One region of the Bowmanella yangjiangensis genome, then DNA from elsewhere that is predicted to be linked to it. Evidence: predicted binding sites of a transcription regulator. Region 1 holds the regulator's gene; the other holds the start of a gene.
The links. The regulator sigma-54, encoded in region 1, starts transcription at its own class of promoters, with help from an activator protein. The targets are predictions, from matches to a motif close to GTTGGCACGNNNNTNGNNT.
Positions count from the first base shown of each region.

Region 2: a site for sigma-54 is predicted at 2,863-2,881, ahead of KJY73_RS01520 (NF038132 family protein). Genes of this name have one in related genera too.

Region 1 is NZ_JAHDJU010000001.1:119,325-126,819, forward strand. It holds gene rluF (23S rRNA pseudouridine(2604) synthase RluF) at 1-393, shown strand, start outside; gene KJY73_RS00555 (HPr family phosphocarrier protein) at 404-676, opposite strand; gene rapZ (RNase adapter RapZ) at 673-1,521, opposite strand; gene ptsN (PTS IIA-like nitrogen regulatory protein PtsN) at 1,518-1,961, opposite strand; gene hpf (ribosome hibernation promoting factor) at 2,022-2,309, opposite strand; gene KJY73_RS00575 (RNA polymerase factor sigma-54) at 2,337-3,812, opposite strand; gene lptB (LPS export ABC transporter ATP-binding protein) at 3,901-4,626, opposite strand; gene lptA (lipopolysaccharide transport periplasmic protein LptA) at 4,631-5,149, opposite strand; gene lptC (LPS export ABC transporter periplasmic protein LptC) at 5,133-5,696, opposite strand; gene kdsC (3-deoxy-manno-octulosonate-8-phosphatase KdsC) at 5,693-6,250, opposite strand; gene KJY73_RS00600 (calcium/sodium antiporter) at 6,271-7,227, opposite strand.
Region 2 is NZ_JAHDJU010000001.1:318,378-325,872, reverse strand. It holds gene rpoS (RNA polymerase sigma factor RpoS) at 1-886, shown strand, start outside; gene tpx (thiol peroxidase) at 952-1,449, opposite strand; gene KJY73_RS01530 (aspartate/glutamate racemase family protein) at 1,463-2,158, opposite strand; gene KJY73_RS01525 (hypothetical protein) at 2,146-2,580, opposite strand; gene KJY73_RS01520 (NF038132 family protein) at 2,940-3,719, shown strand; gene KJY73_RS01515 (HD-GYP domain-containing protein) at 3,760-5,007, opposite strand; gene mazG (nucleoside triphosphate pyrophosphohydrolase) at 5,112-5,927, opposite strand; gene relA (GTP diphosphokinase) at 5,993-7,495, opposite strand, start outside.

The sequences.
Region 1 (7,495 bases):
ATTTTCCTGACTACGGACGGCGATATCGTCAACAAGATCTTGCGGGCAGGCAACGAACACGAAAAAGAGTATGTGGTGACGGTGAACCAGCCGGTCAGTGAGCGATTTACCCGACAAATGAGTCAGGGTGTGCCGATTCTGGGTACGGTGACCAAGCCTTGCAAAGTAAAAGCTACCGGGCGTTTTTCATTTCGTATCATTCTGACGCAGGGCCTGAACAGACAGATTCGACGTATGTGCGAGTTCCTCGGTTATGAGGTGGTCAGTTTGAAACGCGTGCGTATTATGAATGTTGAGCTGGGGAATTTAAGACCAGGCCAGTGGCGAGACCTGTCTGATAGTGAAATGGCTGAGATTAATCAGGCAATTACCCATTCGAAGAAAACGGCCTGAGTGAACAACCTTATTCCGCTTCGTTGAATTTTTGCTGGATGAGTTGTTCAACTGCTGACAGCGCGGCTTGTGCATCCTGACCTTCGCTGATCACCACGACTTCCTTGCCCATACTGCTTTCCAGCATCATCAGCCCCAGCACGCTGGTGGCTGAGGCGGACTTTTCACCTTGTACCAGGGTGACCTGGGCATCGAATTGCACCGCCAGTTTAGCCAGCTGAGTAGCTGCTCTGGCGTGCAGGCCCAGCTTGTTCTGAATCAGCAGGGTCTTTTCTAATTTCATTTGCGTGATAACTCTCTGTGACGGATCTGCACATCCGGATGCACGGCCCTAAAGGTTTTTGCCAGACTCTCTGCCACAAAAACAGAACGATGCTGGCCACCGGTACAACCAATGGCAATAGTCACATAGCTGCGGTTATTCCGCTCCAGATGCGGTAACCAAGTGGATATCAGGTTCTGTATCTGCCAGATAAACTTGGTGACAATGGCCTGCGAACCCAGAAAAGCTTCAACCTGAGGGTCTAAGCCGGTGAGATTCTTAAGTTCCGGCTCCCAATGGGGATTGGGCAGGAAACGCGCATCAAACACATAATCAGCATCCTTGGGAATGCCATGCTTAAAACCAAAGGATTCAAATACCAGCACCAGGCGCGAGCTTTTCTTGCCCAGAATACGTTCTCGAACCAGCTCGGCCAGTTGATGTACTGACAGTTCACCGGTATCGATATACAAATCGGCTCTTTCGATTATCGGGCCGAGCAGCACCGACTCAGACTGAATGGCATCTGTCAGTGACTTACTGTGCTTGGACAAGGGGTGCAAACGACGGGTTTCGCTAAAGCGCTTAATCAGTACATCATCACTGGCGTCGAGATAGAGAATGGTTAACTCCCAGGTCGACGGCAGATAGTCGAGAATTTCGACCAGTTCTTCCGGGTCCTTGGGCAGATTGCGCACATCAATACTAACGGCCACCTGATCATATTCGTCCACCACAGTATGGGTGAGGGTAGGGAGCAGGTTAACGGGAATATTGTCTACACAGTAATAACCAAGATCTTCCAGCGCTCTGAGTACAATAGATTTCCCTGAGCCGGAACGACCACTGATGATGATGAGTTTCACACTATAGCCTCAAATAGTTCCTGATTTGATTGGGCGTGACGCAGTTTTTTTACCGTTTCCTTGTCATTCAATTTGGCGGCAATGGTGGCCAGGGTTTGTAAATGCCCTTGTGCCTGGTCCTCGGGGACCAATATAGCGAAAAATATGTCGACCGGTTGGTTGTCTATCGCTTCAAATGCGACCCCTGGCTGACTGGTAACCAATATTGCGGTTACATTACTCAGGCCGGCTAAGCGTCCGTGAGGAATGGCAATACCACAACCAATGCCTGTACTACCCATCTTTTCCCGGTTAAGTAAGCTAGTCAGAATGGCATCCTGGCCTATATCCGGAAGGTGTTGGGCGGCAATATCACTAATGGATTCCAGAATGCGTTTTTTGCTGGAGCCTTGTACTGCACATACAGTGCGGTCTGGGGTGAGGATGTCTTTGATTTCCATTTTGCGTTTTTTGTCTGTGTGGCCATAAACAGGCTAAGCCTGTTTATGGCATCAGTGGGCCTAATGGCGTTTCATCTTTTCCTTATGCTTGAGCACCTGGCGATCAAGCTTATCGATAAGACTATCAATGGCAGCATACATATCAGTATGTTCGGAAATAGCAAAGACTTCGGTACCGTTCAAATGTAATGTAGCCTCCGCTTTCTGGTTCAGCTTTTCGACATTCAGAATGACATGAACATTATTAATGTGATCGAAGTGTCTCTCCAACTTAGTAAATTTACTATCAACGTAGTCGCGAAGAGAATCGGTGATTTCAACGTGATGACCAGTAAGGTTGATTTGCATAGTGCCTCTTCCTTTTGTTGGCGAGTCTTACAGCAGACTCTTGCGTTGGTTAGATGGGGGAATCGATAGTGATTCCCGGTACTTGGCGATTGTTCGCCGGGCAACCATAATGCCTTGGTCGGCTAACAACTGCGCAATTTTGCTATCACTAAGTGGCTTGGCAGGTTTTTCTGCCGCCACCAGTTTCTTAATCAGAGCTCGAATAGCGGTAGATGAACATTCCCCGCCGCTTTCGGTTGCTACGTGGCTGGAGAAGAAATACTTCAGCTCATAAATGCCGCGTGGCGTATGCATATATTTCTGTGTGGTTACCCTGGAAATGGTGGACTCATGCATATCTACCATTTCTGCCACATCGTTCAATACCATAGGCTTCATGGCTTCTGGGCCGTATTCAAAGAAGCCCTGTTGCTGCTGAACAATACAGTTAGCGACCTTCAGTAAGGTGTCATTGCGGCTTTCCAGACTTTTGATAAACCATTTCGCTTCTTGCATGTGCGAGCGAATAAACTGGCTGTCGCTGGAATTGCGCGCATTGCGGCTCATGGCGGCATACTGCTGGTTAATACTCAGCTTAGGTAAGCTGTCAGGGTTCAGCTCTACTATCCAGCGCCCATTTTTCTTGGCAACAGATACGTCCGGTATAACGTATTCCGGTTCGCTGGTGACAATGGCGCTACCAGGGCGTGGATTGAGCGTTTGCAGTAACCGCAGTGCTTCGCGTAATTCTTCTTCTTTAAGACGCGCTTTGCGCATCAGAGTTCGGTAATCTTTGGCAGCCAGCAGATCGCTATATTCATTAATCAATGCTTTGGCTTCTTCCAGCCAAGGCGTGTCCGGTGCAAATTGACGCAACTGCACCAGCAGACATTCCTGCACTGAACGGGAGCCTACCCCAACCGGATCAAACATTTGAATGCGCTTCAGTACACACTCAATTTCATCCAGTTCTACCTCTTCGTTTTCAATATCCAGGCTTTGCAGGATATCTTCGGTACTGACTGTCAGGTATCCAGACTCATCAATACTATCGATAATGGCAATGGCAATGGCAGCATCGGTTTCACTGAAAGGGGTCAGACGCATCTGCCAAAGCAGGTGATCCTGAATATTGTCAGAGGTTTCCCCCTGGTAAATGGCATCATCATCACTGGCTGTAGAAGACGAAGCGGGGGCCGAAGAGGCGCTGTAGTATTCATCCCAAGTGGTATCTACGGGTAACTCATCGGGCAGTTCCTGCTTTTCCAATGCGTCGCCGGCTTCCAGGCTCTCGCTGTGCTCGCCATTAGAAAGAGATTCATTGTCGGGACTATTTAAATCCTGCACGTCTCCGGCAGAGAAGTCCTGTCCGTCATCCGCTTCCAACAATGGGTTGGAGTCCAGGGCTTCCTGGATTTCCTGCTGTAGATCCAGCGTGGACAACTGAAGCAGGCGGATGGCCTGTTGCAGTTGCGGCGTCATAGTGAGCTGCTGGCTGAATTTTAGTTGTAATGCGGGCTTCATCTACTTCTTATTATGTTCCAATGGCCTTTCAAGATATTGATATGGGCGTTTTAGCAAAGGTCAAGGTACCCTGCGGCATACGCCTTAACTATAGCCTGAATTGTTCTCCGAGGTATACATCTCTCACCTGCTTGTCATTCAACACCTGTTCGGCGCTGCCTTCGGCGATTAATTCACCATGGCTGACAATATAGGCTTTCTCACACACATCCAGGGTTTCACGAACATTGTGGTCGGTGATCAGAACGCCGATTCCTCTGTCTTTGAGATGATGGATAATCTTTTTAATATCGCTGACAGAGATAGGGTCGACACCGGCAAAAGGTTCATCTAACAAAATAAAGCGAGGATTGGCAGACAAGGCTCTGGCAATTTCAACCCTGCGCCTTTCACCGCCGGATAAGCTCATGCCGGTGCTATGCCGGATATGGTTAATATTGAACTCATCCAACAGAGCGTCGGCTTCTTGCTCGCGTTGTTCCTGATTCAGCTCTTTACGTGTTTCCAAAATAGCCATCAGGTTTTGATATACCGTCAACTTGCGAAAAATGGATGATTCCTGTGGCAAATAACCTATGCCACGACGAGCTCGAACGTGCATAGGTTCGTGGCTGAGTTCTTCGTCGTCGATAAAAATTTGGCCTTTATCCATGGGCACCAAGCCAACAATCATATAGAAAGAGGTTGTCTTACCCGCACCATTGGGTCCCAGCAGACCAACTATCTGTCCGGCGCTGACTTGCAAACTGACATCACGCACCACCTGGCGGTTTTTGTAGCTTTTGGCCAGATGTGAGGCCTTCAAGGTGGGCATGCTGTTACTTCTCCTGCACGGGTTTTTTCTTCGGTTCAGGCTGGAATATTGTCTCTACGCGACCATCTCCGTCATCTGAACCTTGGGCAACCAACTGCTCTTTCTCCATGTTGAATTCGATTTTATCACCGCTGACACTGCTACTGTTTTGATGTAGCTCAGCATTTCCGCTAAGCGTCAGTGTGCGTTTTTCTACATGGTATTCGATATGGTTTGCCAACGCTCGAATGCGACTACCATCTGCCATGGTTTGCTGATATTCGGCAGGATTACCGCGGGCGATAAAAATTTCCCGGCCTTTACCCTGCTCGGCATTTACTTCCACTTCACCCGCTTCAATGCTGAGTGAACCCTGAGTGATTTTTACATCTTCCCGAAAGATGGAGATTTTGTTGATGCCATCTCCGGACTGGAATTTAGAGGCCACTCGGATGGGTTCATTGAAGTCCTGATTGATGGCATTGGCAGCGGCGCTGATTAGCAAGGCGGTCAGCAGCAGGTTCAGTTTAGTTGTCTTTGCCATAGATGGTCTCTACGTGATCCAGTAATTCAAATTGTTTGTTATTCATATCAGCACTAAAACCATTGCCGCGAATGGTGTAATTGACGCCTGAAATAGTCACGGGCTGGTCTGAATGCATGATCTTGTTGTTGAGATCGATTTCAATAAAGCTGGTATTGATGGTTTGTAAAATGCCGTCTTCACTGAGACTGCGGATCTCAACATTGGTTTCCAATTGGATGCGGTTGTCTTCATATAAGGTGCCTTCCTGGGCGGTAATTTCCCAAGGGGGCTCATCAGCCTTAACAAACACGCTGTATTGAGGCTGTTGAAACAAGGTAAAACCCAGGGCTTCATAATGTTCCATGACGGTAGCATGGATGCTGTGGGTGAGAACCCCTTCCTCGTTATACAGGTTGGTTTGCATATTGCGCGCCTGATAATTCGGCTGCCATACATCTTCCCTGGGTTGGTTTGTCTGGGGTTGTTCGCTGTCCTGCCACCAGTTGTAGTTGGTGGCCACAATCAGCAAGAACAGCAGAAGTATACTTAAGGTTAAGCGGTTCATATGCTGCTGCCGTGACTGATGGTCAGTTTATCCTGGGCCTGCAGGAGCAGGTCACAAACCTCGCGCACTGCCCCAAAGCCACCTGAACACTGCGTAATGTAGTCAGCTTGTTGCTTTACAAAAGGATGGCCATCGGGCACAGATATGCTCAAAGCGCATAGCTCAAACATGCTCAAATCCGGCATGTCATCTCCCATGGCGGCGACCTGCTCAGAGGTTAATTCAAGTTCCGTCATCAGATTTTGCAAGGCGAAGCCTTTGTTTTCCTCTCCCTGAATGATATGTCTGATGCCTAAGGCGCGCATTCTATCTTCGACAATGCGGGATTTTCGGCCGGTAATCACGGCCACTTCCACGCCTATATTCATTAGCGCTTTTACACCGTAACCGTCTCTGGTATGAAACGCTTTTAACTCTTCGCCGGCGTTACCCAAATAAATTCGTCCGTCCGAGAAAATTCCGTCTACATCGCAAACCAGCAAACAAATAGCTTTGCAGCGCTCGAACAGGCTGTTGTCGATGTGGCCATAGAGGGTCGAAACTGGGCTTGTCATTCAATGTACTTTTGCGTGTTTTAAGTTTGAAACAGGCTGGTTTGATACGCTAGGTAGCAAGCCAGCAGCAATCCGCCTTGCCAGCGTTCTACACGTCGGCGTTCTTTTATGGCGAAGCAAAACAATACAAGTAGCAGGGTTAATACCAACATTACTGGCATATCACGCTGCATGGCCTGAGGATCTATGTAACCCGGGGCCAACATTCCTGGCATGGATAAAACCGCCAGTATATTAAAAATGTTGGAGCCCAGAATGTTTCCTAAGGCTAAATCATCTTCTTTCTTGAGTATTCCGGCAACACTTGTTGCTAACTCGGGCAAGCTGGTACCTATGGCGACAATGGTTAGCCCAATGACTAAATCACTGATGCCTAGAGTTCTGGCAATATGTGTGGCGGAATCTACCATTATATGGGCACTAAGTGGAAGTAACAGTGATCCTGCCAGCAGCCATATCACTGCTTTTGAGCTGGATAAACGCGGTAATTCTTTATCCACCTCTGTGTTGAGGGGGTCCGCTTTATCACTTCGCAGAGAAAGCCAAGCTAGCAAACCAATGACCAAAAAGAACAGAAGCAACAACAACAGGCCTTCCCGATACCCCAGCACACCATCCCAGAGTAAATATGCCGCCAGCAATGATACCAAGAGTAAAATTGGCATTTCCCGACGCAGCGTTGTGGAGGCTATTTGTAGCGGCCGGAGCAAGGCTGCAATACCCAGCACCAAGCCAATATTCGCTATATTAGAACCAATGGCATTGCCGACGGCTGTGTCGCGGCTACCTGCCAGGGCAGCACTGACCGACACCATAATCTCAGGCGCGGAAGAACCCATAGCCACAATAGTTAATCCTATGAGTAATGGAGGCAGTCCAAAATTCTTTGCCAATGCCGACGCCCCGCAAATAAAGCGTTCAGCACTCCAACTCAGGGCTATCAGGGCGCCCAGGAAGAGTAAAAACTCAATGATCACGGACTGTTCAACTCCGTCCCTGTCGACACGTATAGGGATTGTCGCAAAAAGCCAGGGATTTTCCTAATGCAGGGAATCATAGATTGCCTAAGTAAACACTTGCGTTTACAATTTGCTTCTGACCGTTCAAAAGCAACGTGGGATAATGAGTTGTTCTACGATTTTCGAACAATTAGAACACAACTTATTACTTTTTAGCTTTGTTGCAGTTTCATGAAAAACATTACAATACGCCATGTTCTGGTTGTTCGGACCAGAAGCCCGGTGA
Region 2 (7,495 bases), 200 kb from region 1:
CGACCCCATGGAGGAAATTCTTGCTAATCAGGAAGATATGCATCGAAATCTGGATGCCACTCAACTTTATCTGGGAGAAATAGGTTTTTCTCCACTTCTATCTGCCGAAGAAGAAGTCTACTTTGCCCGCTTAGCCCTTAAGGGCTGTGAAGCTTCGCGCAAACGCATGATTGTCAGTAATTTACGATTAGTCGTAAAAATTGCCCGACGCTACAACAATCGTGGCTTAGCTCTACTGGACCTTATTGAAGAAGGTAATCTGGGATTGATTCGGGCTGTGGAGAAATTTGATCCCGAACGTGGGTTCCGTTTTTCAACCTATGCCACTTGGTGGATCCGTCAAACTATTGAGCGGGCCATCATGAACCAAACTCGTACCATTCGTTTGCCAATTCATGTGGTTAAAGAGCTGAATGTGTATTTACGTGCAGCCCGAGAGCTTGCACAGAAGCTGGATCATGAGCCCACTGCCGAAGAGATTGCCAAGGCATTAGATAAGCCGGTAGAAGACGTGACCAAGATGCTACGTTTAAATGAACGTATCAGTTCGGTTGATACCCCTATCGGCAGTGATAATGACAAGGCATTACTTGACATTATTGCTGACGAAAAAGGTCATGGGCCAGAAGATGAACTTCAAGACAAAGATATGCGCAGCAGCATTGTGCATTGGCTCAATGAACTAAACGCTAAACAGCGTGAAGTGCTAGCCAGACGCTTTGGCCTGATGGGCTATGAGCCTTCCACATTGGAAGACGTAGGCGCTGAAATCGGCCTGACTCGTGAACGTGTCAGACAAATCCAAGTTGAAGCCTTAAGACGCCTGCGCGATATGCTGGGCCATCAAGGACTGAATCTGGAATCGCTGTTCAGCCGAGAAGCTTGATGAACTGAAAAAAGCAAAGGGCAGCCAATTGGCTGCCCTTTTTTTTATATTATCTCACCACCAGTTCAGGATAGAACGGCTAGCGCTTGCTGGTAGTCAGGTTCGTCGGCAATTTCAGAAACCTGCTGGGTATGGATCACCCTGCCATTTTCATCAATCACCACCACGGCACGAGACAACAACCCCGCCAGAGGGCCAGTCTTTACCGTCACGCCATAGTCATGACCAAAAGTACTTCTGAAACAGGAGGCACTGCCCACCTTATCTATACCTTCTGCACCGCAAAAACGGGCCAAAGCGAAGGGCAAATCAGCGGACACACATAGCACCCTGGTATTGTTAAGTGCTGCCGCCTGCTGGTTGAACTGTCTTACCGACATGGCACAGGTTGGGGTGTCCACCGAAGGGAATATGTTGAGTATTAAACGACTACCAACATAATCAGCTAGTTCAGTTTCTGATAAATCCGTACTGACCAAGGTAAAAGTTGGTGCCTGGCAGCCAACCTCAGGCAGCTCACCAACAGTTTCAATCGGGTTTCCTTTGAGTGTAATTGTAGCCATTCGTTTTCCTTACTTAACGTGTTGTCAGTGCCCAATCAACGGCACTGGCAGCGTGAATTTCTGTGGTGTCAAATAGTCGCACCGGCGTATCAGTCTGCTTGACGAGCAAACCAATCTCCGTACATCCTAACACCACCGCTTGAGCACCTTGTAGCGCAAGTGCTTCAATAACTCGCAGATAATCGTCTCGGGAAGTATCGAGAATCAGCCCTTTGCACAGTTCCTCATAAATCACCCGATGCACCCGTTCACGTTCCGGCGCTGAAGGTGTAATCACTTCAATATCACGGCGGATGAGACGCTGACGATAGAATGCCTGCTCCATGGTAAAGGCGGTTCCTAATAAGCCGACCCGATCTATCCCCTCCGCTTTTAAACGCGTGGCCGTCGCATCAGCAATATGCAACAGCGGAATATCCAGAACGGCTTCCAGCGCATCGGCCACTTTATGCATAGTATTGGTACAAATCAGTAAAAAGTCAGCACCAGCATGCTGCACTTGCAGCCCAGCCTTGGTCAACAGCGCCGCTGCCGCTTCCCAGTCATCTTGAGCTTGTAGTTGTTCTACTTGTGCAAAATCCAGACTGTTTAAAATAAGGTTAGCTGAATGCAAACCGCCAAGCTTGTCGCGTACGCCTTGATTGATCAACTGATAATAAGTTTGCGTACTCTCCCAGCTCATTCCACCCAATAAGCCTATGGTTTTGATAAATCCTCCGCCAATAACAATAAGTTAGTCAGCCCCTTTTCTTTTCGTAATGTCAGCGACAAATGGTAGGGGTCTGGTTGGAACAATTGGTAATCCAAGGTTTGCCGATCCGGCAAAAAATCATGTTGCTTGGTTGGTACACCCAACGCAGCAACAACCTCTCTCTCATCCATCCCTGGCGAAACAGCGAGTTCCAGTCTTTGCAATAGCTCTTTCATTTTTAATGCAGGAAGTTCCTGCAAATCCAAATTAATAAGCAGCGTATATTCAGGACGGCTACGTAAACGCAAAAACTCTGTAGCGCCGAAAGCTTCCCCCATCCATTCCCGCCCCATAAAGCGCCAACTGTCAAATACCTCCACCGTTTCGGGAGCCAGGTAATCTGACAATCGCAGAGTGAAAAACTGTTTATGGGCTAACATAATGTTGCTCTCGGATTACGCTCCATTGCCATAGTGCTCCTGCGTGCAATCCTTAGTTGCTTACTCGGCTTTGTTGTTAGTTATTAGCAGAGCAACTAAGTGAATACCTCTCTATACAAAAACATAGCCAGTCAATTAGTCAAGAACAACCGCACCATTAGTTAACAATCAAGCTACATAAATCACTAATAGTCTCGAGCAGAGTTGTCTATTTTTTTTACAAGAATCGCGCGGAATCACCACAAAACGAAAGCAAGCACATGATTTAAAAGAACTTTTAACGATGGAACGGTATTTGCTAAGTGAGCACGCCAAGTTAACGAGAACAGGCAATCATTTAAAATATAAAGGAGTTGTAAATGAAGTTTAGGAAAGTAGTAAATACTGCTTGCTTGCTGTTAGCCGCCTTGGGAATGGCTGGACACGCATCTGCATCACTGATGACCGGCTGGACCGGACAAGGTAACTATGGAAGCACTGCAGGTGATGGGGATATCACCACATCCCCATTCGGTAGCGCTCAATTTGGATACGTTAGCACGGATAATGGTGTCAGCGGATTAGGTCTGCCCGGTGTGGGTGGTTCAGGTAGTCCCGAACTTGGTTCCGTTGCACTGTCACCAGTATTCGCCGCCAATGCCGGTGACTCCCTGGAATTTTTCTTTAATTATGTGACCTCTGATGGTGCGGAATATTCCGACTATGCCTGGGCCAGGTTATTAGATAGTGCGATGAACCAAGTAGCTCTGCTGTTTACTGCCAGAACAACGAATGGTGGTAATACAGTTCCAGGTTTCTCAATGCCAAATCCAGAAGCAACACTTTCTCCAGGTAGCACGCCGATTGTTGGTGGCAACCCTGACTGGTCTATATTGGGCAGCGATTCCGGAAGTTGCTTTGCCACTGGTTGCGGCTATACCGGTTGGATTAAAGCTAGCTACACTATTGCTAACACCGGCAACTATTACCTGCAAATGGGTGTAGTCAACTGGAACGACAACAGCTTCGACAGCGCCATGGCTTTTGACGGTGCGACTGTTGGCGGTAACGTGATCGGTACACCGGTTCCAATCCCAGCTCCCCTTACTCTGATGGGGTTAGGTTTAGTCGCGTTAGGCTTTGCACGTAAACGCAAGTAACTAAATGATTATGTAAAAAACGCTCCAATTGGAGCGTTTTTTATGTTTTATCTACAAAGTAGCTAATGCGGCTACGTGGATTTAAATATAAAGCAATGGGCTCTGGCAGTTGCGAAGGCTTAATTACTTTTTGAATGCTAGCCCCATAATCTTTCAAAGTTACCATTGGCGCTTCCGTGCTTGGCACAGAGTCATCATAAAGCAGCAATGAAGGATTTAGCAGGTCTGCGGTATTCACCGAAATGACCATCCCTACTCTATTGTCAGACAGCATGACAACAGTACCTGGAGGATAAACCCCAAGCAGCTTTACTAATAACTTGGTTTCCCTGTCTGGCAGCTTAGCTTTCATACTTTTGAAAAGATGAGACAGTGCCTGATAAGGAATCTTGGCATTTGCCGGATCCCTTGGGTGACACTGATTATCGTATTCATTCACCAGCATGAGAATTTGTGCCAGCGGATCGATGGCCGCACCACTTAATCCTCGGGGGTAACCGCTGCCATCCATAAATTCATGATGCTGCAGGATCACCGGTAAAATATCGCCGGGAAAAGCCTCTGAATGACTTAGCAACTCAACCCCATACTGGCAGTGCATTTTCAGCAAATTTTGTTCGGGTTTAGTTAATGGCGTAGTTTTGCGCATCACCTGACTAGGGATCTTCAATTTACCCACATCATGAAACAAAGCAGCCAAGCCTAGTTTCTGCCCCTGCTCGCGATTCAGCCCGGCCTGCCTGGCCAGCATCATTGCCAAAACAGCCACGTTCAGAGAATGGAAGTACAGATCATCCCCTTGCTTATCAGGATTCATCAGGTGCAAGGCGACATTCTCTTCCCCCAGGATTATTTCGGCCATATCACTGATCAACTGCTGCGCTTCTTCCACCGCTTGCAATGGTCTGCTACCCACTTTGGTCATCAGCGCCCGAACTTGCGCCAAACTGCGTTGAAAATTTTTCTCTGTCTTCTGCAGACTGCGGCGGAATTGCTTCAGTTGTTCAATTCGCTGGCTTTTCTCCCTTTCCATTTGTTCCAACAGATGGTCGGTTTCAGCTTCAACCTCTTCCTGGGGAGCAAGCTGCACTTCTTCCTCCGACTGAGCATCACTTTTGCTTGTATCGATCAACACATAGGGAAGCTTCAGGGCACGAATCACCCGGACTTGCTCTTGATTAGTCAGTTTAAAGCTACTGAATAGAAATGGGTGCTTCATCCACCCTGAAGGCAGTTTGACATACATGCCTAATCGCAGGTTGTCGGGGTGGATCTTCACTTTTGCCATGAATGCTCGTTACTGTTTACAAAATTAGAAACTGGCCTTCCCGATTGAGGCATCATCTACCTATGCAGCTTAGTCGCTAACACTGGTCGGCGCATTGATGCTCCTCAAGTTTTTCTCTGCTGTTTGGCCTGCTGCCACAGTTTTTCCATTTCATCCAAACTGACCTGCTGAAGCGACAGACCATGTCCGTTCAAATGCGCTTCGATGTAGGAAAATCGCTGTTCAAACTTGTCATTGGCTCGTCGCAGCATGGTTTCTGGATCTTTTTTGAGCTTGCGCAGCAAATTCACCGTGGCGAATAACAGATCGCCTAATTCTTCCTCCAGGGCCTGCTCGTCTATTTGAGGTTTAGCTAACTCATCCTGCACTTCCAAAATTTCTTCCTGAATCTTGGCAAAGACGCCTTCAGTATCTGGCCAGTCAAAGCCAACCGTGGCGCAGCGCTTCTGAATTTTTGCTGCGCGGGTCAAAGCAGGCATGGCTCTGGGAATATTATCCAGTAACGAGGCACTGCCGCCGGCTTTATCGGCTCGCTCTTTGGCTTTTTCCGCTTCCCAGTTGGCCTTGACCTCTGACTCATCAAACTTTGCCTGGGCAAATACATGAGGATGGCGACGAATTAGCTTCTCGGCCATAGCACCGGCCACGTCCTCAAAATCAAACAAGGCCTGCTCTTTGCCTAGGCGGGCATAAAACACCACCTGAAACAGCAGATCGCCTAACTCCTCTCGAATAGCTTCAGGTTGACCACTTTCAATGGCATCCGCCACTTCGTAAGCTTCTTCAAGGGTGAAAGGTACAATGCTGGCGAAAGTCTGCTTTAAGTCCCACGGACAGCCATCGTCAGGGTCACGTAAACGGTCCATCACCCAAAGCAGCTTATCCAGATTCGGATAGTTCTGATCATGAATAATTGTCAAAACACTTCCCTTAACTTTGTATTGCGAACAAGCCATCGAATTGTAGTTGGCCTGTCAAAGGCCGATTAGAGCTCCGAGCGTCTTACGTCTGCTACACCATTAACGAATTTTAACTTGGCAATAATCTTCGCCAGACTATTGAGGTCCTTTACCTCTAGTTTCAGACTGATACGAGCGGTGTGTTCTTTAGCGTTACTCAGGCTATTCACACCCAGCAAGCCAATTTTCTCGTTAGCCAGCACTGTAGTGATATCACGCAATATCCCGTCACGATCGGCGCAGTTTATCTCAATGTTGGATTCGAAAGCGCCGCTACGCTCCCCAGCCCAGTTCACCTCTATGCCGCGCTCCGGGTGTTCCTGCATCAGGTGAGCAAGCTGCTCACAATCTTCGCGATGCACACTCACGCCGCGGCCCTGGGTAATAAAGCCCATAATGGGGTCGCCTGGTAAAGGTTGGCAGCAACCGGCCAACTGGGTCATCAGATTACCGACCCCTTCTACCACCACCGCATCTTTCCCCTGAGCAGGGTGCGGCTTTTTCTTAAGGCGCAAGTCCAGTGGGGCAGGCGGGGCATTGCGTTGCTGCAAGTAATTCACTACTTGATACAAACGCACATCGCCACCGCCTATGGCCACATACAAATCATCCAGGTGAGTGAAATTAAACTTCTCGCAGGCCTCTGCGGCTTCTTTGAGCGGCAAATTAATTCGCTGCAGCTCTTTTTCCAGGGTTTCCTTACCGGCTTGCAGATTTTTGTCGCGATCGAGTTTCTTAAACCAGGTATGGATCTTGGCTCTGGCTCGTGACGAGTGCACATAACCCAAATGCGGATTCATCCAGTCGCGACTGGGATTGGGGTGCTTGCCCGTTAGAATCTCTACCTGGTCGCCGGTTTGCAACTGATAGGTAAAAGGCACAATACGGCCAAATACCTTAGCGCCTATACAGCGGTGACCGACATTGGAGTGAATGTAGTAGGCAAAATCCAGTGGCGTTGAGCCAAGTGGCAGGTCCACCACATCACCTTTGGGGGTAAAGACGTACACCCTGTCATCAAATACCTGGCTGCGCAGCTCTTCAACCAAGTCACCCGTCTCGGCCATTTCTTCCTGCCATTGCAGAATTTTACGCAGCCAGTTAATTTTCTCTTCGTAGCCGCTACGCCCACCCGGTGCGCCCTCTTTATACTTCCAGTGGGCAGCCACCCCCAGCTCAGCATCCTGATGCATTTGCTGGGTACGAATCTGAATCTCCACGGCCTTGCCCTGCGGCCCAACCACCACGGTATGAATAGACTGATAGCCATTGGGTTTAGGGGTAGCAATATAATCATCAAATTCGCGGGGAATGTGTTTCCAGTTAGCGTGCACAATACCCAGCGCGCCATAACAATCCTGCAGACGTTCAGCAATAATCCTTACCGCACGGATATCAAACAGCTCCTCAAAACCCAGGTGCTTTTTCTGCATCTTTTTCCAGATGCTATAGATATGTTTGGGCCGCCCGTATACTTCAGCCCGAATTTGTTGTTCCGTTAACTGCTGCTGCAAATTGCTAACAAAATC